Regions from separate parts of the Sinomonas halotolerans genome, predicted to be linked through region 2. Evidence: predicted binding sites of a transcription regulator. Region 2 holds the regulator's gene; the other holds the start of a gene.

Region 1 (11,130 bases), on a different contig from region 2:
TGCGGCCGAGCGCCCCGTGGCGCGGGAGCTCTTCACGGCGGCCCCCGCCCCGGGCACCCCGGGCACCCTGGGCACCCCGCCACGTCCCGGGATCGCCCCGGGCACCGTCGCCGCAGCGCTCGCCCGGCTCCACGCACTCAACACGGGCCCCGAGCAGCTCCACCGCGCGCTCGAGGGGCTCATCGCGGACGGCCTCGCGGTCGAGGTCGACGGCGGCCTGCGGCTGCCCTGACCCGGCCGGGCCGGGGAGCCGGGCCCTCCTGCCTCGGCTGTCGTGGCGTGACCGTTCTGTGGCCCGATCGCCGCCGTTCCGGACTGTCCGCACCGTCTGCCCGGCGCCTAGCCTGAAGCATGTCCATCCGGCAGAGGGAAACCCGCCAGAGGAGAGCCTGCCAGACGGGGAATCGGCGGACTGTGCTGGGGTTCCTGCCGCTCGCGCTCGCGATGGCCCTCAGCGGGTGCGTCGTCCTGGAGCCGCGGCCGTGCCCGGCCATCGCGGCCGCGCCCTTCGTGACGATCGAGGTCCCCACCCAGGACGCCGAGTCCATCACGGCACTGTGGGCCCGGGCGTGCCAGGGCACCAACTGCCGGGAGGACAGGCTCGAGCTCCTCCCCGCGGACCCGTACGGGGATCCGGGCCAGCCCCGCGTCGCGCATCTGGACATGGGGGTGCTCACGGAGGAGCAGATCGCCCTCACCGTGCGCGTGATGGAGTCCTCGACCACCGGCAGGCCGGGCCCCACAGCGCTCCACCGGCTCGACTTCACCCCGATCGCCGAGTACCCGTTCGGCGAGCACTGCGGGAAGTTCATCCGCGCGGTGGTGGTCCTGGACTCGCAGGGCCTCCACGCCAAGCCCTAGTGGCCGCCCCATACCGCAGCGCCCGGCCCGCCCGGACCCGCCGGCTCCGAGCCCACGGGCCTGCTCGCGCCCTCGGGCCTACTCGCGCGCCCTCGGGCCTACTCGCGCGCCCGGCCGCCGAGCCAGGCGAGCATCCGCGTGTTGCCCAGGGTGTTCGGCTTGACCCGGGCCAGGTCGAGGAACTCGGCCACGCCCTCGTCGTGCGAGCGCAGCAGCTCGGAGTACACCTCGAGCGCCACGGGCGACTGGTCCGCCATGACCTCGAATCCGTGCCGCTCGAAGAACCCCACCTCGAAGGTGAGGCAGAAGACCCTCTGCACCCCGACGTCGTGCGCATCCCTCAAGAGCTGCTCGACGAGGGCGTGGCCCACGCCGCGCCCGCGCCAGTGGTCCGCGGCGGCGAGCGTGCGCACCTCGGCGAGGTCCTCCCACATGACGTGGAGGGCGCCGCAGCCGATCACCTCGCCCTCGGGCGTCTCCGCGACCCGGAACTCCTGGATGGCCTCGTAGTAGGCGACCGTCTCCTTGGAGATGAGGATGCGCCGCTCCGCAAGGGGCGCCACGAGCGCCTTGATCGCCGGCACGTCGGTCGTGCGGGCACGCCGCAGGGTGAACGGCGGGGCGGCGTCGGGTCCGGCATGCTGGCGCGGGTGGGCTGCGGTCATGCGTTCAATCCTAGGGCGGCGCACGATGCCGGGCCCTCGCCGCCGCGGGGCGCGGCCCGGAGGCGCGGGCTGCAGCCGCATTCCCGGCGGGCACTTGGCAGGAACCGAACCGGCGATTAGAATCGAACACATGTTCGAATAGATTTAGGTCGAATCACCGCGGACCTCGCGGGAAGGGAAGGGGGAGAGCGAGTGCACAGTCCGACGGCAGCTGCTGCCGTTCCCCCCGGAGCGGCACTTCCCTTCACGTCACGGGACCGGATGGCCCTTCGTGGGGCACTGTGGGTCGACCCGGCGGTCCTCACGGCTCCTCATGGCGCGGCGAGGACGCTCAAGGCGCTGGCGGACTTCGACGCCTACAGCGCTGCGCTGAGGGCCTTCCTCGTGAATCTGCTGGCCCAGCAGATCGCCGAGGAGCCGCTCAACGGCCGTGACGGACAGCCGCTCCGCCTTGACGGTGACCTCGCCCATGCCGCCACTGTCTCCGAGGTCGCGCTCGTGGCCGGGACGTCGGAGGCGGCGGCCGCACGGGCCGTGAACTTCTCAGACTCGCTCGTCAACACTCACCCTGCGGTCCACGAGGCCCTGCTCGCGGGGGACATCAGCGAGGCCCATGCCAAGGTCATCGTCGACCAGGCCTCCACGCTTCCCCCCGAGGCGGCCGAACTCCTCGGCATGGAGGCGCTGGGCCGGCTGCGCACGCGCAAGGGCCACCTGCGGACGCCGGGCGAGCTGCGCATCGCAGTGAAGGGCATGCGGGAGCGGCGGCATCCCGAGTCGATCACGGAGCGGCGCGCCAAGGCCACGGCTGACCGGGGCGTCTGGCTCCGGCCCGAGGATGACGGAATGTGCACGCTGACAGCCCTGCTGCCCGCCGAGATCGGCATTGCGGCGTACAAGCGGGTCGATGCCATCGCCCGGGCCGCCCGCGGCGCCGACGGAGAGTACCGGACCACGCCCCAGCTGCGGGCCGACGCCCTCGCACAGGCACTGCTCGCCCACGGCGCCCGCCCCGGGACGGGACCTTCGGGCGGCAGCCGGCCGCCGCAGCCCGCGCGGGCCGCGGACCAGACCCCGGCGGCACCGGCCACCGCGGACCAGACCCCCGCAGCAGCGGCCCCCGCGAACCAGACCCCCGCAGCAGCGGCCCCCACGGACCAGACCCCCGCAGCAGCGGCCCCCACGGACCAGACCCCCGCAGCAGCGGCCCCCGCGGACCAGACCCCCGCGGCAGCGGCCCCCGCGGAAGCACTGCCGGAACCGGTCGCCCTTCCCGAGGCTCTGGACGATCTCGTCCGGGCCGAGGTCGTCGTCCACATTCCGGCAGCGGTGCTGTTGGGCGCGTCGGACGATGTCGCCGAGCTCGAGGGGTATGGCGTGGTCGATGCGCACACCGCGCGCGGCCTCGCCGCCGCAGCTCCGACGTGGCAGCGCCTCTGGACGGACGCAGAAGGCGTGCCCGTCAGATTGGGCAGAACGGTCTACCGGCCGCCGGAGTCGCTCAGACGGTTCATCCGCTATCGGGATGGCGCCTGCAGGGTCCCGGGATGCACGCGGGCAGCGCGGCGCTCGGAGATCGACCACATCGTCGAATGGCAGGACGGCGGCCCCACCGATGCCGACAATCTGGCACTGCTCTGCCCTAAGCACCACGCCCTCAAGTCGCTCGCCCTCTTCACGCTCCGCCGGACGCCCGCCGAGGGTGGAAGGCGACTCGGCGCGGACGTCGTGTGGACCACGCTTCTTGGATTCGAGCACCCCGCAGAACCACTTGACCGCGACCACATCCTCGGGGGACCGGCGGGAGCGGCGACGGCGCTCGAGCCCGAGCCCGAGCCACCGCCGCTCCCGGAGGGGCCACCGTTCCGAGCGCCTTCGCGGCCGTCAGAGGCTCCGCCGTTCTGAGAGCCATCGGCGACCGCCCTGGCGGCTCAGCCCTCCCGCGGCTCAGCCCTCCCGCGGCTCAGCCCTCCCGCGGCTCAGCCCTCCCGCGGCTCAGCCCTCCCGCGGCTCTGCCCGGCGGCTCCGCCCGCCGGTGGCTCGGGTCAGGCGGCCCGGGCCAGCCGGCGGCTCCGCCCGCCTTGGCTGCCCGCCCCGTCCGCCGGGCAGTCCCGCCCGCCTACAGCCCCAGCTCGCGTGGGAGTGCGCGGGACTCTCCGAGGACGTGCTCCGCGAGGAACGCGTTCACCACCGCGTACCAGACCTTGGCGTGCTGGGGCTTGAGGATCCAGTGGTTCTCGTCCGGGAAGTAGAGGAAGCGGTGCGGGGTGCGGCCGTGCTCGTCGGTGGCGAGCTGCGAGCGCGAGAGGAGCTCGTACCACAGCCGCAGGCCCTCTCCGATGGGAACCCGGTAGTCCTTGTCCCCGTGGATCACGAGCATGGGAGTGCGGATGTCCTCGATCGCGCGGTGGGGGGAATGAGTGGACGTCATCGCCTCGTCCATCTCGCGGGCCCAGTACATGGACATGTCTGTCGTGGGCCCGAACCCCTCGAGGCCCCACAGGCTGGCGTGCGTGACGATGGCCTTGAACCGGTCCGTGTGCCCGGCCACCCAGTTCGCCATGTACCCCCCGAAGGAACCGCCCATCGCTGCGGTCCGCTCCGGGTCGAGGTCGTCCCGCTCGAGCGCGGCGTCGGTGAGGGCCATGAGGTCGGTGAACGGCGCATCGCCCCACGCGTTCCAGCCCCGATCGATGAACCGCTGGCCATACCCCGTGGACAGGGCAGGGTCCGGCAGCAGCACCGCATAGCCCTGCGCAGTCATGAGCCACGGGCTCCAGCGCCACGTCCACGCGTTCCACGAGCCGATCGGCCCGCCGTGGATCCACAGCAGGAGGGGGTGCCGGCCGGCGTCGCCCTTGCCGTGGCTCCCCGTCGCCTCGCCCGCCTCACCTTCATCGCCCGCATCGCCCGTCTCGGGCAGAGCCAGCCAGGCCCTCAACGGGGTGCCGTCCTCGGCCGTGCCCGTGACCTCCTCGAGCCGGCCCGGGATGGCCGGCCGCTCCACCGGGCCGGGCAGGCGGGTCGCCTCCCCGGTCGTGATGTCGATCCGCACGGCCTCCGGAGGGAAGAGGTAGGAGCTGCGCAGCGCGTAGGCGTGCGCGCCGTCCGGCGAGACGACGACGTCGGTGTACGCGGCGTCGTCGTGCGTCACCCTCGTGACCTCACCGCTCGCGATGGCGATGCGGAAGACGGGCGAGCGGCCGGCGTCGTCCGCCGTGACGAGCAGCGCCGAGCCGTCCGGAAGCCATGCGGCGGGGTGCGGGAAACGGTCCCAGCCCGCGGCGAGGCGGCGCAGCTGTCCGCTGGACACGTCGAGGAGGTGGAGCTCGGAGCGGTAGGACTGGGACGGCGTCGTGTGGGGCTCGACGACGACCGCCACCGTGCGCCCGTCCGGGCTCACCGGGCCCGCAGCGAAATCCGCGCCGTCCGCGGAGAGGAGGGTGCGGCGCGTGCCCGTGGCGACGTCGACGGCGACGAGCTCGGTCCGCAGGTCCGCCTTCGCGAGCGGCCGCGCGACCGTCGTGTAGAGGGTGGTGCCGTCCGGGCTCGCGTGCGTCTCCCTGTTGCGGAGCCCGGCGCCGATCCCCTGGGTGAGGGGGCGAAGGCGGCGCGCGGGACCCTCGTCCACGGTCGTGGGCAGGCCAGGGCCGGAGGGCCCGGCGGCCTCGAGCGCGAAGAGGCTCGGCGCGGCCGGCCCGAGGTCCGCGTCCCAGAACCGCACCGGGTAGGAGGAGTGCAGGATCGCCGCGACCTTCGCCTCCTTGCGGGCCTTGCGGCGCGCCTCGTCGTCCTCCTCGTCGGCGCTCCCCGCGAGGACGGAGGCCTGCACGAACGCGGCGTCGGCATCACGGGCCGTGATGACGCGGTCGACGCCGCCGCACCGGCTGAGCACGACCCTCGCCTCCCCGCCGGCGGCCGGCAGGAGCCAGAGCGCGTTGACGGGGTCCTCGTCCGGCTTCTCGGGGTTCGGCCGCGCCGAGGTGAAGTAGAGGTCACCGTTCGCGGCGAAGGCCGCCCCGGCCTCGCCCTTGGCGCTACGGGTCAGGCGGCGGGCCGGACGCGACCCCGTCGGGTCCACCTCCCACAGGGCGCTCACGTACTCGGTCGCGTCCCCCGAGAGCGTTGCCACCGCGGTGATGAGCCGGGTCCCGTCCGCGCTCAGCGAGAGGCCGGAGAGCCGCGGGATGACTACATAGTGGGAGAGGTCGTGGAACGGGGTCTCGGGCGCTGGGGCCCCGGTGACTGCGCCGTGGGGGGCTGGGGCCGAATCGGCTGCGCCGTGGGGGACAAGTGTCTGGGGCTCTGCGCTCATGCCTCCGATTCAACCCGGGATGTGACGCGGAGCACAGGGGCGTTCACTATTGGTGAAACAGTTCTTTCACACCTCTCCGAAGCCCTCCTGGACCTGCTTGCGGACGAAGTCCACGGCACGCGTCGCGTCCGGCCCCGCGGCCTCGACGACGAGCGTCGCCCCCTGTCCCGCGCCTAGCGCCATGAGCGCCATGACGGACTGGGCATCCACCCCGTTCACCGTCACCTCGACGTCGAAGGACGAGAGGCGCCCCGCGAGCACCGCGGCGGGCCGGGCGTGGAGGCCCATCGGGTTCACGAGGGTGAGCATCGCCTGCTCGGTGGGCCGGTCCGGGCCCGCCAGGCGGGCCAGCTCCCCCGCGTAGGCGAGGTCATCCGACTCGCCGAAGTCACGGGGCGCGCCGTGGCCGGGGCCGTCCTCGTCCCGCACCCCGGCGACGGCCTCCTCGGCAGCCCGGACGACGGCGTCGACCCCTGCCCCCGCGTGCGCCGCCACGGCTGCCGCCACCGCGCCCTCCACGAGTGCCGCATCCGCAATCCGCACCCGGTCGCGCTGCTCGTCGTCGAGGAACTCGAGCACGGACTCGGCCGTCATGACCGCCGAGCCGAGATCCGCCAGCACCACGACACCCTCCCCCGTGTCTGCCGCAGCGACGCCCGTGAGGACCTTCTCGAACGAGGTGCCCACCCCGCCGTCGTCCGTCCCTCCCGCCGCAACGAGCGGGACCGAGGCCGCCATCTGGCGGGCCACCTCCACCACGCCCTCGGCGAGGCGTTCGCTGTGGGAGACGATCAGCAGGCCGACCGGGCTCACGCCCCGGCCTCCGGCGCGGCACCCGATCCTGGGCTGCCGGCTCCGGGGCTGCCAAATCCGGCGCTGCCAGATCCGGGGCTGCCGGCGCGGCCCGTGCCGATCTCGCTCATGGCCGCGGTCACGGCGGCGCGGAGCAGGAGCGCGCTCGAGACCGCCCCCGGGTCGAGGTGGCCGGCGCTGCGCTGGCCGAGGTAGCTCGCGCGGCCCTTGCGCGCCACGAGCGGCTTCGTGGCCTGGGCCCCGGCCTCGGCGGCATCGGCGGCGGCACCCAGGGCGGCCTGCCCGTCCGAGGCGCGCGTGGCCGCCTCCACCGCGGGCGTCCACGCGTCCACCATCGTCTTGTCCCCGGGCTCGGCCTTGCCACGGGCAACGATCCCGTCCCGCGCTGCCATGAGTATCGCCGCGACGGCGGGCCCATCGAGGTGCTCGGCCTGCCCGGCCGCGGTCGAGGCCCGCAGGAACGCCGTGCCGTAGAGCGGGCCGGCGGCACCGCCGACCTTGCTCATGAGCATCATCGCCGCCATCTTCAGCGCCGCCGCGACGGAGGCCGGCGTCTCCTCGTCGAGCTTCGCCGCGATCGCCGCGAAGCCCCGGTCCATGTTCTCGCCGTGGTCGCCGTCGCCGATCGCGCGGTCGAGGTCGATGAGCTCCTCCCGGTGGTCTGCGATCACCCGGGCGCCCTCGCGCAGCCAGCGGACCGCCCAGGCCGCGTCGAGCGCCGTCATCACACCCCCCATCGCAGCGCTGCCGTGTGGACGGGGGCGTCCCAGAGCCCGGTCATCTCGTCGTCCAGCCGCAGCACCGTGACCGAGGCCCCCTGCATCTCGAGCGACGTCACGTAGTTGCCCACGAGGCTGCGCACCACCGCGACCCCGCGGTCCGCGAGGAGCTGGGCGGCGCGCCGGTACACGACGTACAGCTCTGAGAGCGGCGTGCCGCCCATCCCGTTGACGAGGAGGAGCACCTGCTCCCCTCCGGCCAGCCCGAGATCATCCGCCACGGGACCGAGGAGGTGCTCCGTGAGCGCGTCCGCGGGCTCGAGCCCCACGCGCTGACGGCCCGGCTCGCCGTGGATCCCGATCCCGATCTCGATCTCGTCGTCCGCGAGCTCGAAGCTCGGCTTCCCGGCATGGGGGACCGTGCACGCCGTGAGCGCGAGGCCCATCGAGCGCACGTTCTGCGCGACCCTCTCGCCGATCGCCGCGACCGCGTCGAGGGAGTCGCCGCGCTCGGCCGCGGCGCCGGCGATCTTCTCGACCAGGACCGTGCCTGCCACGCCGCGCCGGCCGGCCGTGTACAGGGAGTCCTCGACCGCGACGTCGTCGTTGACGAGCACCGTGCGCACCTCGATCCCCTCGGCCGCGCACATCTCGGCCGCGGTCTCGAAGTTGAGCACGTCCCCCGTGTAGTTCTTCACGATATGGACGACGCCGACGCCTCCGTCCGCGGCCTGTGTCGCCGGGATGATCGCGTCCGGTGTGGGCGAGGTGAAGACTGCCCCGGGGACCGCGGCGTCCAGCATCCCGAGGCCAACGTAGCCGGCGTGGAGCGGCTCGTGTCCGCTGCCGCCGCCCGAGACGAGGCCTACCTTCCCCGGAACCGCGCCGCCCGCGCGGGAGACGTACAGGGGATCCGGGTGGACGCTCACCAGGCCGGGATGTGCCATCCCGAAGCCCTCGACCGATTCGTCCACGACCGCCCGCGGGTCATTGATGAGCTTCTTCACTAGCGCTCCTCAGTCCTCGCCCTGCTCCTCGGTGGCCTGCTGCCCGCCGGCCTGCTCGTCGCCGGCCCGCTGCCCGCCGGCCTGCTCAGGGTCGCGCCCCTCGGCAGCAAGCTCGTCCGCATCGGCACGGTTCCCGAACTCGGACTGGGGGTCCTCGCCGCCCATCTCCTGTTCCGGCGTGGGCTCGCCGTAGCCGCCTCCGCCGAGCGATCCGCGGCCTCCGCCCTCGGCGACGCTCCCTGCGCTCTCGGTGTTCTCGGTGCTCTCGGTGTTCTCCGGGGTTTCGCTGCTCATGGCTTCCCTTCCTCGAGACGGCGGCGGTGGCTTCGCGGCACCGGGCCCCGGGCCCCAGAACGGGCCCAGTGCTTCCGACCTTAGGCCGGTGGGGGCGCAACCCGCCAGCCCCTTGCCATCGTGGTCCCTGCCCCCTTGCCCGCTCCAGCACAGCAGAAGGCGGCCCTCACCCGAGAAGGTAGGGGCCGCCGTCGTGCGCGCTGAACCGGCTAGGCGCCGAGCTCCTTGCCGCCGCCCTTGGACAGGGAGACGACCTCGGGGACCTTGGGGCGCGGGGTCCCGGTGAACGTGAACGTCGCGTCGTCGCCCTCGCCCTCCACGTCGACCACCACGATGTCCCCGGCGGAGAGGTCGCCGAAGAGGATCTTCTCGGAGAGCTGGTCCTCGATCTGGGACTGGATGGTGCGGCGCAGCGGCCGGGCGCCCATCGCCGGGTCGTAGCCGCGCGTCGCGAGGAGCACCTTGGCCGCGGGCGTGAGCTCGATGCCCATGTCCTTGTCCTTGAGGCGCTGCTCGAGGCGGGCCACGAACAGGTCCACGATCTCGATGATCTCGTCCTGGGTCAGCTGCGGGAACACCACCACGTCATCCACGCGGTTGAGGAACTCGGGGCGGAAGTGCTGCTTGAGCTCCTCCGTCACGCGCGCCTTCATCCGCTCGTACCCGGTCTTGGTGTCCGTGCCGGACTGGAAGCCCGTCATGACGCCCTTGGAGATGTCCCGGGTGCCGAGGTTCGTGGTCATGATGATCACGGTGTTCTTGAAGTCCACCACGCGGCCCTGGGAGTCCGTGAGGCGGCCGTCCTCGAGGATCTGCAGGAGCGAGTTGAAGAGGTCCGCGTGGGCCTTCTCAACCTCGTCGAACAGCACCACAGAGAACGGGCGGCGGCGGACCTTCTCGGTGAGCTGGCCGCCCTCCTCGTAGCCCACGTAGCCCGGAGGGGCACCGAAGAGCCGCGAGACCGTGTGCTTCTCGGAGAACTCGGACATGTCCAGCGTGATGAGCGCGTCCTCCTCGCCGAAGAGGAACTCCGCGAGCGCCTTGGCGAGCTCGGTCTTGCCCACGCCGGTGGGGCCGGCGAAGATGAACGACCCGCCCGGGCGCTTGGGGTCCTTGAGGCCCGCGCGCGTGCGGCGGATGGAGCGGGAGAGCGCCTTGATGGCGTCGTCCTGGCCCACCACGCGCTTGTGCAGCTCGTCCTCCATGTGGAGCAGGCGGCTGGACTCCTCCTCGGTGAGCTTGAACACCGGGATGCCGGTCGAGTTCGCGAGCACCTCGGCGATCAGGTCCTCGTCCACCTCGGCGATGCCGTCCATGTCGCCGGCCTTCCAGGCCCGCTCGCGCTCGGCACGCTCGGTGATGAGCCTCTGCTCCTTGTCCCGCAGGGCGGCGGCACCCTCGAAGTCCTGCGCGTCGATCGCGGACTCCTTCTCGAGCTTGAGGCTCGCGATGCGCTCGTCCAGCTCCTTGAGCTCCGGCGGGGCCGTCATGCGGCGGATGCGCAGGCGCGCGCCCGCCTCGTCGATGAGGTCGATCGCCTTGTCCGGCAGGAAGCGGTCCGAGATGTACCGCTCGGCCAGATTCGCGGCCGCGGCCAGTGCCGCGTCCGTGATGGTCACCCGGTGGTGCGCCTCGTAGCGGTCGCGCAGGCCCTTGAGGATCTCGATGGCGAGGGCCACCGAGGGCTCGGAGACCTGGATCGGCTGGAAGCGGCGCTCGAGGGCCGCGTCCTTCTCGATGTGCTTGCGGTACTCGTCCAGGGTGGTCGCGCCGATCGTCTGGAGCTCGCCGCGGGCGAGCATCGGCTTGAGGATGCTCGCCGCGTCGATCGCGCCCTCGGCGGCACCGGCACCGACGAGGGTGTGGATCTCGTCGATGAACAGGATGATGTCCCCGCGGGTGCGGATCTCCTTGAGCACCTTCTTGAGGCGCTCCTCGAAGTCGCCGCGGTAGCGGGAGCCGGCCACGAGGGAGCCGAGGTCCAGCGTGTAGAGCTGCTTGTCCTTGATGGTCTCCGGCACGTCGCCGCGCACAATGGCCTGGGCCAGGCCCTCGACGACGGCGGTCTTGCCCACGCCGGGCTCGCCGATGAGGACGGGGTTGTTCTTGGTGCGGCGCGAGAGGACCTGCATGACGCGTTCCATCTCGTGCTCGCGCCCGATCACCGGGTCCAGCTTGTTCTCGCGCGCGGCCTGCGTCAGATTGCGGCCGAACTGGTCCAGCACCACCGAGCCGGCAGGGGTGCCCTCAGGCTGGCCAGCGCCGGAGCCCGCCGACGCCGTCTCCTTGCCCTGGTAGCCGGAGAGCAGCTGGATGACCTGCTGGCGGACGCGGTTGAGGTCGGCGCCGAGCTTGACGAGCACCTGCGCGGCAACGCCCTCGCCCTCGCGGATTAGGCCCAGGAGGATGTGCTCGGTGCCGATGTAGTTGTGGCCGAGCTGGAGCGCCTCGCGCAG
Region 2 (11,130 bases):
GAACGTTCCCGAAGAGCTGGCCCAGATGCTGCTCGACCGGTTCGAAGATGTGGGCCTGGTCAATGATGCGGAGTTCGCACGCCTGTGGGTGCGGAGCCGGGCGGAGAGCAAGTCGCTCGCCCGCTCCGCGCTCCGGCGTGAGCTCGCGGACAAGGGCATCCGGGGCGAGACGGCCGAGGCAGCCCTCGAGGAGCTCGGCGCCGACGAGGAGGAGGCGGCTGCCCTGCGTCTGGTCCAGCGCCGGGTGCGGGCGTTCGACCCGGACGACCCCGCCGCGCGGGACAAGGAGCTCCGCCGGCTCGTGGGGATGCTCGCCCGCAAAGGCCACCCGCCCGGCCGCGCGTTCCAGCTCGCTGCGCAGGTCCTCGAGGAGTCCAGCCGGCACCCGTGACGGCCCGGTACCCTTGATGGGTGAGTTCCACGATCGATGCCAGCTCCCTCCCCGCCCTCGAAGCCCAGACCGGGGAGGCGCGCAGCTATGAGGTGCGGACGTTCGGCTGCCAGATGAACGTCCACGATTCGGAGCGCATGTCCGGCCTGCTCGAGGCTGCCGGCTACGTGCGCGCCGAGGACGGCGCGCAGCCGGACGTCGTCGTGTTCAACACGTGCGCCGTCCGCGAGAACGCGGACAACAGGCTGTACGGCCATCTGGGCCAGCTGCGCCCGGTCAAGGACCGCAACCCCGGCATGCAGATCGCAGTGGGAGGCTGCCTGGCCCAGAAGGACAGGGACACGATCCTGGCCAAGGCCCCCTGGGTCGATGCGGTGTTCGGCACCCACAACGTGGGTGCCCTCCCGGCGCTGCTCGAGCGCGCGCGCCACAACGAGTCCGCCCAGATGGAGATCCTCGAGTCCCTCGAGGTGTTCCCCTCGACGCTGCCCACAAAGCGCGATTCGGCCTACAGCGGCTGGGTCTCGATCTCCGTGGGCTGCAACAACACCTGCACGTTCTGCATCGTCCCGAGCCTGCGCGGCAAGGAGCGCGACCGTCGCCCGGGAGAGATCCTGGGCGAGATCGAGGCGCTCGTGGCCGACGGCGCGATCGAGGTGACCCTCCTTGGCCAGAACGTGAACTCGTACGGGGTCGAGTTCGGCGACCGGCTCGCGTTCGGCAAGCTCCTGCGCGCGTGCGGAGGCATCGAGGGCCTCGAACGGGTCCGCTTCACGAGCCCGCACCCTGCGGCGTTCACGGACGACGTCATCGAGGCCATGGCGGAGACCCCCAACGTCATGCCGCAGCTCCACATGCCGCTCCAGTCCGGCTCGGACCGGATCCTGCGCGAGATGCGCCGCTCCTACCGCAGCGCGAAGTTCCTCGGCATCCTCGACAGGGTGCGGTCCCGCATCCCGGACGCCGCCATCACCACGGACATCATCGTGGGCTTCCCCGGCGAGACTGAGGAGGACTTCCAGGCGACTCTCGACGTGGTCGAGCGCTCCCGCTTCGCGAGCGCCTTCACGTTCCAGTACTCGCAGCGCCCCGGCACGCCCGCCGCGGACCTGCCGGAGCAGCTGCCCAAGGCCGTGGTGCAGGAGCGCTACGAGCGGCTCGTGGCCCTCCAGGACCGCATCGCCGCCGAGGAGAACGCGAAGCAGCTCGGCCGCACGCTCGAGGTCATGGCCACGGCCCAGTCAGGCCGCAAGGCCGAGCAGACCCACCGCCTTTCGGGCAGGGCCCGCGACAACCGGCTCGTCCACTTCAGCGTCCCCGAGGGCGCCGAGGCCCCGCGCCCCGGCGACCTGGTCACGGTGCCCGTGACGGAGGCGGCACCCTTCCACCTGATCGCGGACCCCGCCGGCCCCGAGGACTACATGCTGCGCCGTTCGCGCGCCGGGGACGCCTGGGACCGCGCCCAGGCGGACTCGTGCGGGGCTCCGGCAGCCCCCGCCGGCAAGGGCGGCCGCGGCGTGAGCCTCGGCATGCCCGCACTGCCCGTCCGCGCGCTCTAGCGGTGGCGGACTCTGAGGCCCTGCCGCCGGTGATCGCGGTCGTGGGGCCGACCGGTTCCGGGAAGTCGGACCTCGCGGTCGACCTCGCGCTCGCCCTCGGCGGCGAGGTGGTCAACGCCGACGCGCTCCAGTTCTACCGCGGCATGGACATCGGCACGGCGAAGATCACCGACCCCGAGCGGCGCGGTGTCCCGCACCACCTCCTGGACATCCTGCACGTCCGCGAGGAGGCCAGCGTCTCGGCGTTCCAGACCCTCGCCCGGGAGACTGTCGCGGACATCCACGCGCGCGGGCGGCGCGCGGTCCTCGTGGGCGGCTCGGGCCTGTACGTCCGGGCCGTGCTCGACGTCCTCGAGTTCCCCGGCACGGATCCGGCCGTGCGCGCGAGGATCGAGACGGAGGCCGAGCGGGACGGCCTGGAGGCACTGCGGGAGAGGCTGCACGCTGTGGATCCCGTCTCGGCGGGTCGGCTCGGGGACGTGCGCCGCATGGTCCGGGCCCTCGAGGTCCACGAGCTGACCGGACGGCCCTTCAGCTCCTACATGCCCGAGCGGCAGTACGCCGCGCCTGCGGTACAGATCGGCCTCGACCTCGACAGGGCGGCGCTCCACGCGCGCCTCGCCGCGCGGGTCCACCGCATGGCCGACGCCGGCCTCCTGGAGGAGGTGCGCCAGCTCGCCGGGGAGGGGCTCCGGGAGGGCCGCACGGCGTCCAGGGCCCTCGGCTACGGGCAGTTCCTCAGGGTGGTCGACGGCGAGTCCACGCTCGAGCAGGCCGTCGAGGAGACCATCGTGGCGACGCGGCAGTTCGCGCGCCGACAGCTCACCTGGTTCCGTGCTGACCCCCGCGTCCACTGGCTCGACGCCTTGGCGCCGGACCTCGCGGAGCAGGCGCTCGGCGTCGTGCGGGCCGCCGACGACGCCCAGCGCCGGGCGGCCGGGCGGGCGGCCGGTACGCTGGACGCATGACCTCTCCTGCCGCGACGTCCACGCCGTCCACCGCGCCCGAGCACCGCGCCGCCGTCCTCGCCGGACTCGCCGGCCTGCCGTTCGCGAAGGGCCACGGCACGGGGAACGACTTCGTCCTCGTCGCGGATGGCGCCGGCGAGCGCGTGCTGGGCGAGGCCGAGGCCGCGGCCCTGTGCGACAGGCACCTCGGGCTCGGCGCGGACGGGCTCATCCGCGCCATCCGCTCCGCCGAGCTGCCCGAGGGGCGCGCCGTGCTCGCCGAGGAGCCAGCGGCCGAGTGGTTCATGGACTACCGCAACGCGGACGGCTCACTGTCCGAGATGTGCGGCAACGGCGTGCGGGTGTTCGTCGCCTTCCTCATCGACCAGGGCCTCGTGCAGCTCGCGCCGGGAGAGGTGCTCGCGATCGGCACGCGGGCCGGGGTGAAGCGGGTCGAGCGACGCGGCGAGGGGTTCGCCGTGGACATGGGGCCGTGGGAGTTCATCTTCCCCGCCGAAGCCCAGCGGGACGCGGCGGACTCGCAGGTGACCGCGGTGGGCCTCGACGTGCCCCGGCCGGCGCTGAGCGTGAGCATGGGCAATCCGCACACCGTCGTGGCCCTCGCCGAGGCCGCGGAGCTGACGGGCCTCGGCCTCCACACGGCCCCGGGCGTGGAGCCCCTCCCGCCGCACGGGACCAACGTGGAGTTCGTCGTCCCGGCCGAGCCGCTCGTGGCTGGCGGGACGGGGACCATCACGATGCGTGTGCACGAGCGCGGCGTGGGCGAGACCCAGTCCTGCGGGACGGGGGCGTGCGCTGCCGCCGTGGCCATCCGCCACTGGGCAGGCCCGGGCGCCACCGACCGCTGGAGCGTCCACGTCCCCGGCGGAACGGTGGGCGTCACGTTCGTGCCCGGGCCCGAGGGCCGCGAGCATGTGGAGCTCGCCGGCCCTGCGGCCATCGTGGCCCACGGCACCCTCGGCTGATCCTGGCCCGGCGGCGGTCAGGCCGCTCTGGCGACCCGCAGCAGCCTGAAGCCCTTCGACGTCGCCGCCCGCTCGACGTCGTACCCGTCGCCGAGCTCCTTGACGAGCCACGGCGCGAGGGAGTCCGCGCCGAGGTTCTTCTGCACCACAAGCCAGGCCTCGCCGCCCGGTGCGAGCCGCGGCAGCCACAGGAGGAGGAGATCGTGGAGGGCCTGCTTGCCGATCCGGATGGGCGGGTTGGACCAGATCGTGGCGAATCCGAGGCTCGGGTCCACGTCCTCCGGAAGGGACACGCGGACATTGCCGAGCCCGAGCAGTGCCGCGTTCTCCTGGGTGAGCGCGAGGCTGCGCGTGTTGACGTCCACGGCGTGCACGGTCGCGCCCGGGGAGCGCATCGCCATCGTGAGGGCGATCGGGCCCCAGCCGCAGCCGATGTCGAGCAGGTTCCCCTCGGGCGCCGGATCCGGCGCCTCCGCCAGCAGTACCGCCGTGCCCTTGTCGACGCCGTCGGGGCTGAAGATCCCGGCGGAGGTGCGCAGGGCCAGCTCACGCCCCTCGAGGACGACGGCGAGCGGCCGGCGCACGTCCGGCACGTCCGGTGTGGCGTTGAAGTAGTGGGCAGGCTCCATAGGAGACCAGCGTAGTGGCCCGGGCCCGAGGGCATGCCCCGCGGGGTCCGGGAACCGCTTCCGCGACTGGCCCGCCGCAGGCGTGGAGGAGATGCGTGCGGTCCGCGCCGCGGCCGGATGGCGCTGCAGCCGTGTCCCGTCTGGGGGAGCGGGCGGCTGTCGGGTAGACTAGAACGCATGTTCGTGTTCATCTGACGCCGCCGTGTCGCCGCGGCTTCCGCCCGCGACGCCGCCGCGAGGCCCCCCGACCGTCGAGGATCGGCCGCTGCCCGCACGTCCACGCGCTCCGATGCCCATTCCGGCAGCGCACAGAACACCATCCCAGGAGCTTCCCCGTGACATCCCATCCCCTCCAGGGGCCTTCTCCACAGACCCCTGCCCCAGACGCTGCCGGCGAACGGCGCCCGCACTATTCTGGAAACCCACCCGCAGCTAAGGAGACCATGACCGACAACCAGCAGGGCCCGCGCGTCCCGTCCGACAGCGGTGCCGAGTCCGGCGACCTGAGCGCCGCCGACATCCGCGCTGTGATCGACCGCATTCTCACCACCGAGGACGCAGCCTCAGCCAAGGGTGCAGAGGCGCCCGGGGCCGGCGGGGACGTCGCAGGCGGATCCGCCGGCTCGCGGCGCAGCCTGTCCGGCCGGGCCCAGGCGCTCTCCGCGCTCGAGTTCGAGCACGGCGACTACGACGGCGAGCAGCGCGACCTCGATGAGCGGCGGGCACTGCGCCGCGTGGCCGGGCTCTCCACCGAGCTCGAGGACGTCACCGAGGTCGAGTACCGGCAGCTGCGCCTCGAACGCGTCGTGCTCGCGGGCCTCTGGACGGAGGGCACGCTCGAGGAGGCGGAGAACTCGCTCCGCGAGCTCGCCGCACTCGCGGAGACGGCTGGCTCGGAGGTGCTCGACGGCGTCGTGCAGCGCCGCCAGAAGCCTGACCCCGGCACCTTCCTCGGCTCGGGCAAGGCGCTCGAGCTGCGCGACATCGTCATGGCGACGGGTGCGGACACGGTCGTGGTCGACTCCGAGCTCTCCCCGTCGCAGCGGCGCGGCCTCGAGGATGTGGTCAAGGTCAAGGTGATCGACCGGACCGCCCTGATCCTGGACATCTTCGCCCAGCACGCCAAGAGCCGCGAGGGCAAGGCGCAGGTGGAGCTCGCGCAGCTCGAGTACCTCCTCCCACGCCTGCGCGGCTGGGGCGAGTCGATGTCCCGCCAGGCCGGTGGCCGGGTCGGTGCAGCCGGCGGCGGCATCGGCTCCCGCGGTCCCGGCGAGACCAAGATCGAGCTGGACCGCCGGCGCATCCGCACCCGGATGGCCAAGCTGAGGCGTGAGATCGCTGGCATGAAGCCGGCGCGCGAGACCAAGCGGGCCAACCGCAAGCGCAACGAGGTCCCGTCGGTCGCGATCGCCGGCTACACCAACGCCGGCAAGTCCTCGCTCCTCAACCGGCTCACGGACGCCGGAGTCCTGGTCGAGAACGCCCTGTTCGCGACCCTCGACCCGACAGTCCGCCGCGCCGAGACGGCCGACGGTCTCCCGTACACGCTCGCGGACACGGTCGGGTTCGTCCGCTCGCTGCCCACGCAGCTCGTCGAGGCATTCCGGTCCACCCTCGAGGAGGTGGCCGACGCCGACCTCATCCTCCACGTCGTCGACGCCTCGCACCCGGACCCCGAGGGGCAGATCGCCGCGGTCCGCGAGGTCTTCGCAGAAGTGGACGCGCGCAAGGTCCCGGAGATCATCGTGCTCAACAAGGCCGACGCCGCGGACCCCTTCGTCCTCGAGCGGCTGCGGCAGCGCGAGAAGCGCCATGTGGTGGTCTCGGCCCGCACGGGGGAGGGCATCGCCGAGCTCAAGCAGGCCATCAGCGACGCGATTCCGCGCCCGGACGTGGCACTGACCCTCCTGGTCCCGTACAGCCGAGGCGACGTGCTCAACCGGCTGCACGAGTCGAGCTCGGAGATCCGCTCCCTCGACCACGTCGAGCAGGGCACGCGCGTCGAGGTCGTGGTGCGCGAGGACCTCGCGGCGGAGCTCGCCCCGTTCGCTGTCGATGGCTGAGGCGGACGCCGGGCCCGAGGCGCAGGCCGTGCGGCTGCTCGACGCGGCCGTCGCGGCGATGGGCGGCGCCCAGCGCGAGGGGCAGCATGAGATGGCGCGCCAGGTGGCGCGGGCGATCGAGGAGGGGGAGCACCTCCTCGTCCAGGCCGGCACCGGGACGGGGAAGTCCCTCGCCTACCTCGTTCCGCTCATCGCACACGCGCAGCACAGCGACCGTCCCGCGGTCGTCGCCACCGCCACGCTCGCGCTGCAGGCCCAGATCGTCGGACGCGACCTGCCCCGCCTCCTCGAGGCCGTGTCCCCGCATCTGGACCGTCCCGTCGACGTCGCCCTCGTGAAGGGACGCTCGAACTACCTGTGCCGGCACAAGCTCGAGGGAGGCTTCCCCACGGACGAACCCGCCGACGGAGCCCTCTTCAGCCTGGGCGAGGAGACCGCCGTCGGGCATCCTGCCGCGCCGCCCAGCTCCCAGCTGGGACGCGAGGTCAAGCGCCTGCGCGAGTGGGCCGAGGACACCGAGACGGGGGACCGCGACGAGCTGGTCCCCGGGGTCTCCGACCGGGCGTGGCGGCAGGTCTCGGTCTCTGCGCTCGAATGCCTCGGTGCGCAGCGGTGCCCTTTCGCGGCGGAATGCTTCAGCGAGCTCGCCCGCCAGCGCGGCGCCGAGGCCGACATCGTGGTGACGAACCATGCCCTGCTCGCCATCAACGCGTTCGAGGGCCTCGCGGTGCTCCCGGAGCACGATGTGGTCGTGGTGGACGAGGCCCACGAGCTCGCCGACCGGGTCACAGGCGCCGTGAGCGCCCAGCTCTCGGCTGCAATGGTCTCCGCGGCGGCCTCGAGCGCGCGCAAGCACACGGGCATCAGCGTGGACGCCCTCCACGCGGCCGCGCAGGGCCTCGAGCTCTCCCTCACCACGGCGCCGACAGGCCTCCTCTCGCGCGGGCTCAGCGAGGAGCAGGCCCAGGACGTCGCGCTCGTGCGCGACGCCTGCAGGGTGGCCCTGTCCGAATCCAAGCCCGGGGAGGGGCAGAATGCATCCGACGGCGGGCGGCAGGTCGCGCGCTCCCGGCTCGCGGCGCTCGTGGACACCTGTGAGCGGATCCTCGATGCCGAGGCCAGCCGCGAGGTCGTGTGGATCACGCGGACGGGGACGTTCGACCCCGCGTCCGGCTACGCCGCCCCCGACGACGACGCTCCAGCGGTCCTGAACATCGCCCCGCTCAGCGTGGGCGGGCGGCTCCGCGACGGCCTCTTCGCGGACAGGACCGTGGTGCTCACGAGCGCGACGCTCGCGATCGGCTCGGCCTTCGAGCCGACGGCGGGCGGACTCGGTCTCCTCGGCCAGGGCGCCCCCTCGTGGACGGGGATCGACGTCGGCTCGCCCTTCGACTACCCCCGCCAGGGAATGCTCTACGTGGCCCGCCACCTGCCCAAGCCCGGGCGGGGAGTCTCCCCCGAGGCGCTCGACGAGCTCGAGGCCCTCCTCACGGCCTCGTCCGGGGGAGCGCTGTGCCTGTTCTCCTCGCGCCGTGCGGCGGAGGAGGCTGCGGACGCGCTCCGGGACCGGATCCAGGTGCCCATCCTGTGCCAGGGCGAGTCGTCGATGAGCGCGCTCGTGAAGCAGTTCGCGGCCGAGCCGGACACCTGCCTCTTCGGCACCATGTCGCTCTGGCAGGGGGTCGATGTCCCAGGCCACGCGTGCCGGCTCGTGGTCATCGACAGGATCCCCTTCCCGCGTCCGGACGACCCGCTCATGACCGCGCGTTCGAGGGCCGTCGCGCAGGCCGGCGGCAATGGTTTCATGGCGGTGTCCGCGACCCACGCCGCGGTGCGCCTCGCGCAGGGCGCCGGGCGGCTCATCCGCTCGACTGCTGACAGGGGAGTCGTGGCCGTGCTCGACTCGCGGCTCGCGACCGAGCGCTACGGGGCATTCCTCCGCGGCGCCCTCCCGCCCCTGTGGGGCACGACCGAGAGGGACACTGTGCTCAAGGCGCTCGCCCGGCTCGCCGCCGCGGGCTGACGCGCGGACCGCACCGAGCGCGGCTCAGGCCGACCGGCGGGTCGCCGCCCCTGGAACGCGCGCGGCTCAGACCGACCGCAGCACTGAGACGACCTTGCCCATGATCGTGGCCTCGTCGCCGAGGATCGGCTCGTACTGGGTGTTCTGCGGCAGGAGCCACGTGTGCCCGTCACGCTGGCGGAACGTCTTGACGGTCGCCTCGTCGTCGAGGAGCGCAGCGACGATCTCGCCGTTCTCGGCGCTGTTCTGGCGCCGGACGACGACCCAGTCGCCGTCGCAGATCGCGGCGTCGATCATGGAGTCGCCCTTGACCTTGAGCATGAAGAGCTCCCCGTAGCCCACGAGCTGGCGGGGGAGCGGCATGACCTCTTCGACGGCCTGGTCGGCGAGGATCGGACCGCCGGCGGCGATCCGGCCGACGAGCGGCACCATGGCCGTGTCCGCGGCGCTCGCCATCTCCCCGACGGGGATGCCCCCCGCGCCGAGCACCGAGCCTGCCTCGGGGCCGGTGACGCTCAGCTGGCCCTCGTCGAGAGTGAGCGGCATGAGCACCTCCATGGCGCGCGGGCGCTTGGGGTCGCGGCGGAGGTAGCCGAGCTTCTCGAGCTGGCTCAGCTGGTGCGTGACGCTCGAGAGGCTCGCGAGCCCGACAGTGTCCCCGATCTCGCGCATGGACGGCGGGTAGCCGTTGTCCTGGACCGAACGCTGGATCGTCTCGAGGATCCGGCGCTGACGGGCCGTGAGCCCCTTGGCCGCTGCCTTGGTCCGTGTCGCCATCCCGCCGTGCCTCCTCGTCTGCCGGCCCGGGTCCGGGCCTGGTCGCCAGCTCGCAGGATCCCCGCCGTCTTCGAGAACTGTCGGACCCCCTCGCCACGATGGCCATATGCCGTCGAGGAGAGGGTGGTCGACGGTTGCACGCCGGGCGCGGACCCTGCTGTGTCAACCGTAGGCCAGGAGAGCGCGTGTTTCAAACATGTGTTCGACACCATCTGGACTTTGTTCGAGGGCAGGTGCTAAGAAGTACCTACGGAAGTTCGAATACCCGTTCGAAAAGCTGTCCCCGGTCCCGTCGGTCTGTTCGCCAGATCCGCGGCCGGGCCCAAGGGAAGGCAGACCATGGCACACGCTCTCGCCACCGGCACCCGCCGCGCGTCGACGCGCCGCCACGAACGGCAGCGGCCCACGCCGCTGCGGCTCACGCGCCGCGGGCGCTTCGTCCTCATCATCCTCCCGCTCTCGCTGGCGATGGTGGGCCTCCTCGCGCTGTGGGCGGCTCTCATGGCTCCCGCCCACGCTGAGGCCGAGATGCTCGCCGGCCCCGGGGAGGCCGTCGCGGTGACCGTCCAGCCCGGGGACTCCCTCTGGACGATCGCGGCCGAGCACGCTCCCGGGCAGGATGCCCGGGTGACCATAGGGCAGATCCAGGAGCTCAACGACCTGACGGGGTCGCGGGTGGTGGCGGGGGAGCGCCTCCTCGTCCCCGTGCTGGACTGAGGCGGTCGCAGGCCGTCCGTCACGTGGGTCGCCGCATCCCGCCGCTCGCGTAGGCTTGAGGGGTGGACGACCAGCTCGAACGTTTGAACCGACTCCCGCTCAGAGACGACCTGCGGGGACAGCATCCCTACGGGGCCCCCCAGATCGACGTCCCGATCCAGCTCAACGTCAACGAGAACACGTACGGCGTCCCGCAGGACGTCCAGGAGGCGATCGTCGAGGCCGTCCGCGAGGTCGCTGCCGGCCTCAACCGCTATCCCGACCGCGAGTTCACCGCCCTGCGCGAGGCGCTGGCCGAGTACCTCGGCCACGGGCTCGGTGCAGAGCAGCTCTGGGCGGCGAACGGCTCGAACGAGGTCCTCCAGCAGCTGCTCCAGGCCTTCGGCGGGCCCGGACGCTCAGTCCTGAGCTTCCCGCCGACCTACTCGATGTACCCGCTGCTCGCGAGCGGGACCGGCACCGCCTATATCAAGGGAGAGCGTGCCGAGGACTTCGGCCTCAGCGCCGAATCGGCCGCGCGCCAGGTCCGCGAGCACGCGCCGAGCATCGTGATCCTCTGCTCGCCCAACAACCCGACCGGGACGGCGCTGGGCCTCGACGTCGTCGAGGCGGTCTACGCGGCCGGCGAGGAGAGCCAGACGGTCGTGATCGTGGACGAGGCCTATGCGGAGTTCGCGCACACCGGCACGCAGTCCGCCCTGACGCTCCTGCCGGGCCGGCCGCGCCTCGTCGTCAGCCGCACCATGAGCAAGGCGTTCGCGCTGGCCGGGGCGCGGCTGGGCTACCTCGCGGCGGCGCCCGAGGTCGTCGACGCCCTCCGGCTCGTCCGGCTCCCCTACCACCTCTCCGCCGTCACCCAGGCCACGGCTCTTGCTGCCCTCCGGCACCGCACCTCCCTCATGGCCGAGGTCGAGGCCATCAAGGGGCAGCGGGACAGGATCGTCCGAGAGCTCGCCGGGCTAGGGCTCTCGCCCGCCGCCTCTGACTCCAACTTCGTCTTCGTCCGCGGCTTCGAGGACCCCCGCCGGATATGGGAGG

What was found. Region 2 encodes LexA, which represses DNA repair genes until DNA is damaged. Its sites were predicted from a motif close to TCGAACANNTGTTCGA; they were not measured.
Region 1: ABCQ75_RS04460 (DUF222 domain-containing protein) is a predicted target of LexA. The motif match lies at 1,649-1,664, and genes of this name have one in related genera.

What each region holds. Positions count from the first base shown of each region.
Region 1 covers NZ_JBDFRB010000003.1:73,876-85,005, reverse strand. The annotation lists gene ABCQ75_RS04475 (HhH-GPD family protein) at 1-232, shown strand, start outside; gene ABCQ75_RS04470 (hypothetical protein) at 415-861, shown strand; gene ABCQ75_RS04465 (amino-acid N-acetyltransferase) at 960-1,526, opposite strand; gene ABCQ75_RS04460 (DUF222 domain-containing protein) at 1,788-3,431, shown strand; gene ABCQ75_RS04455 (S9 family peptidase) at 3,646-5,841, opposite strand; gene dhaM (dihydroxyacetone kinase phosphoryl donor subunit DhaM) at 5,908-6,654, opposite strand; partial or broken gene dhaL (dihydroxyacetone kinase subunit DhaL) at 6,765-7,379, opposite strand; gene dhaK (dihydroxyacetone kinase subunit DhaK) at 7,379-8,380, opposite strand; gene ABCQ75_RS04435 (hypothetical protein) at 8,390-8,674, opposite strand; gene ABCQ75_RS04430 (ATP-dependent Clp protease ATP-binding subunit) at 8,884-11,130, opposite strand, start outside.
Region 2 covers NZ_JBDFRB010000001.1:298,753-309,882, forward strand. The annotation lists gene ABCQ75_RS01340 (regulatory protein RecX) at 1-391, shown strand, start outside; gene miaB (tRNA (N6-isopentenyl adenosine(37)-C2)-methylthiotransferase MiaB) at 412-1,950, shown strand; gene miaA (tRNA (adenosine(37)-N6)-dimethylallyltransferase MiaA) at 1,953-2,918, shown strand; gene dapF (diaminopimelate epimerase) at 2,915-3,883, shown strand; gene ABCQ75_RS01360 (class I SAM-dependent methyltransferase) at 3,901-4,512, opposite strand; gene hflX (GTPase HflX) at 4,956-6,575, shown strand; gene ABCQ75_RS01370 (ATP-dependent DNA helicase) at 6,568-8,598, shown strand; gene lexA (transcriptional repressor LexA) at 8,665-9,375, opposite strand; gene ABCQ75_RS01380 (LysM peptidoglycan-binding domain-containing protein) at 9,715-10,092, shown strand; gene ABCQ75_RS01385 (histidinol-phosphate transaminase) at 10,155-11,130, shown strand, end outside.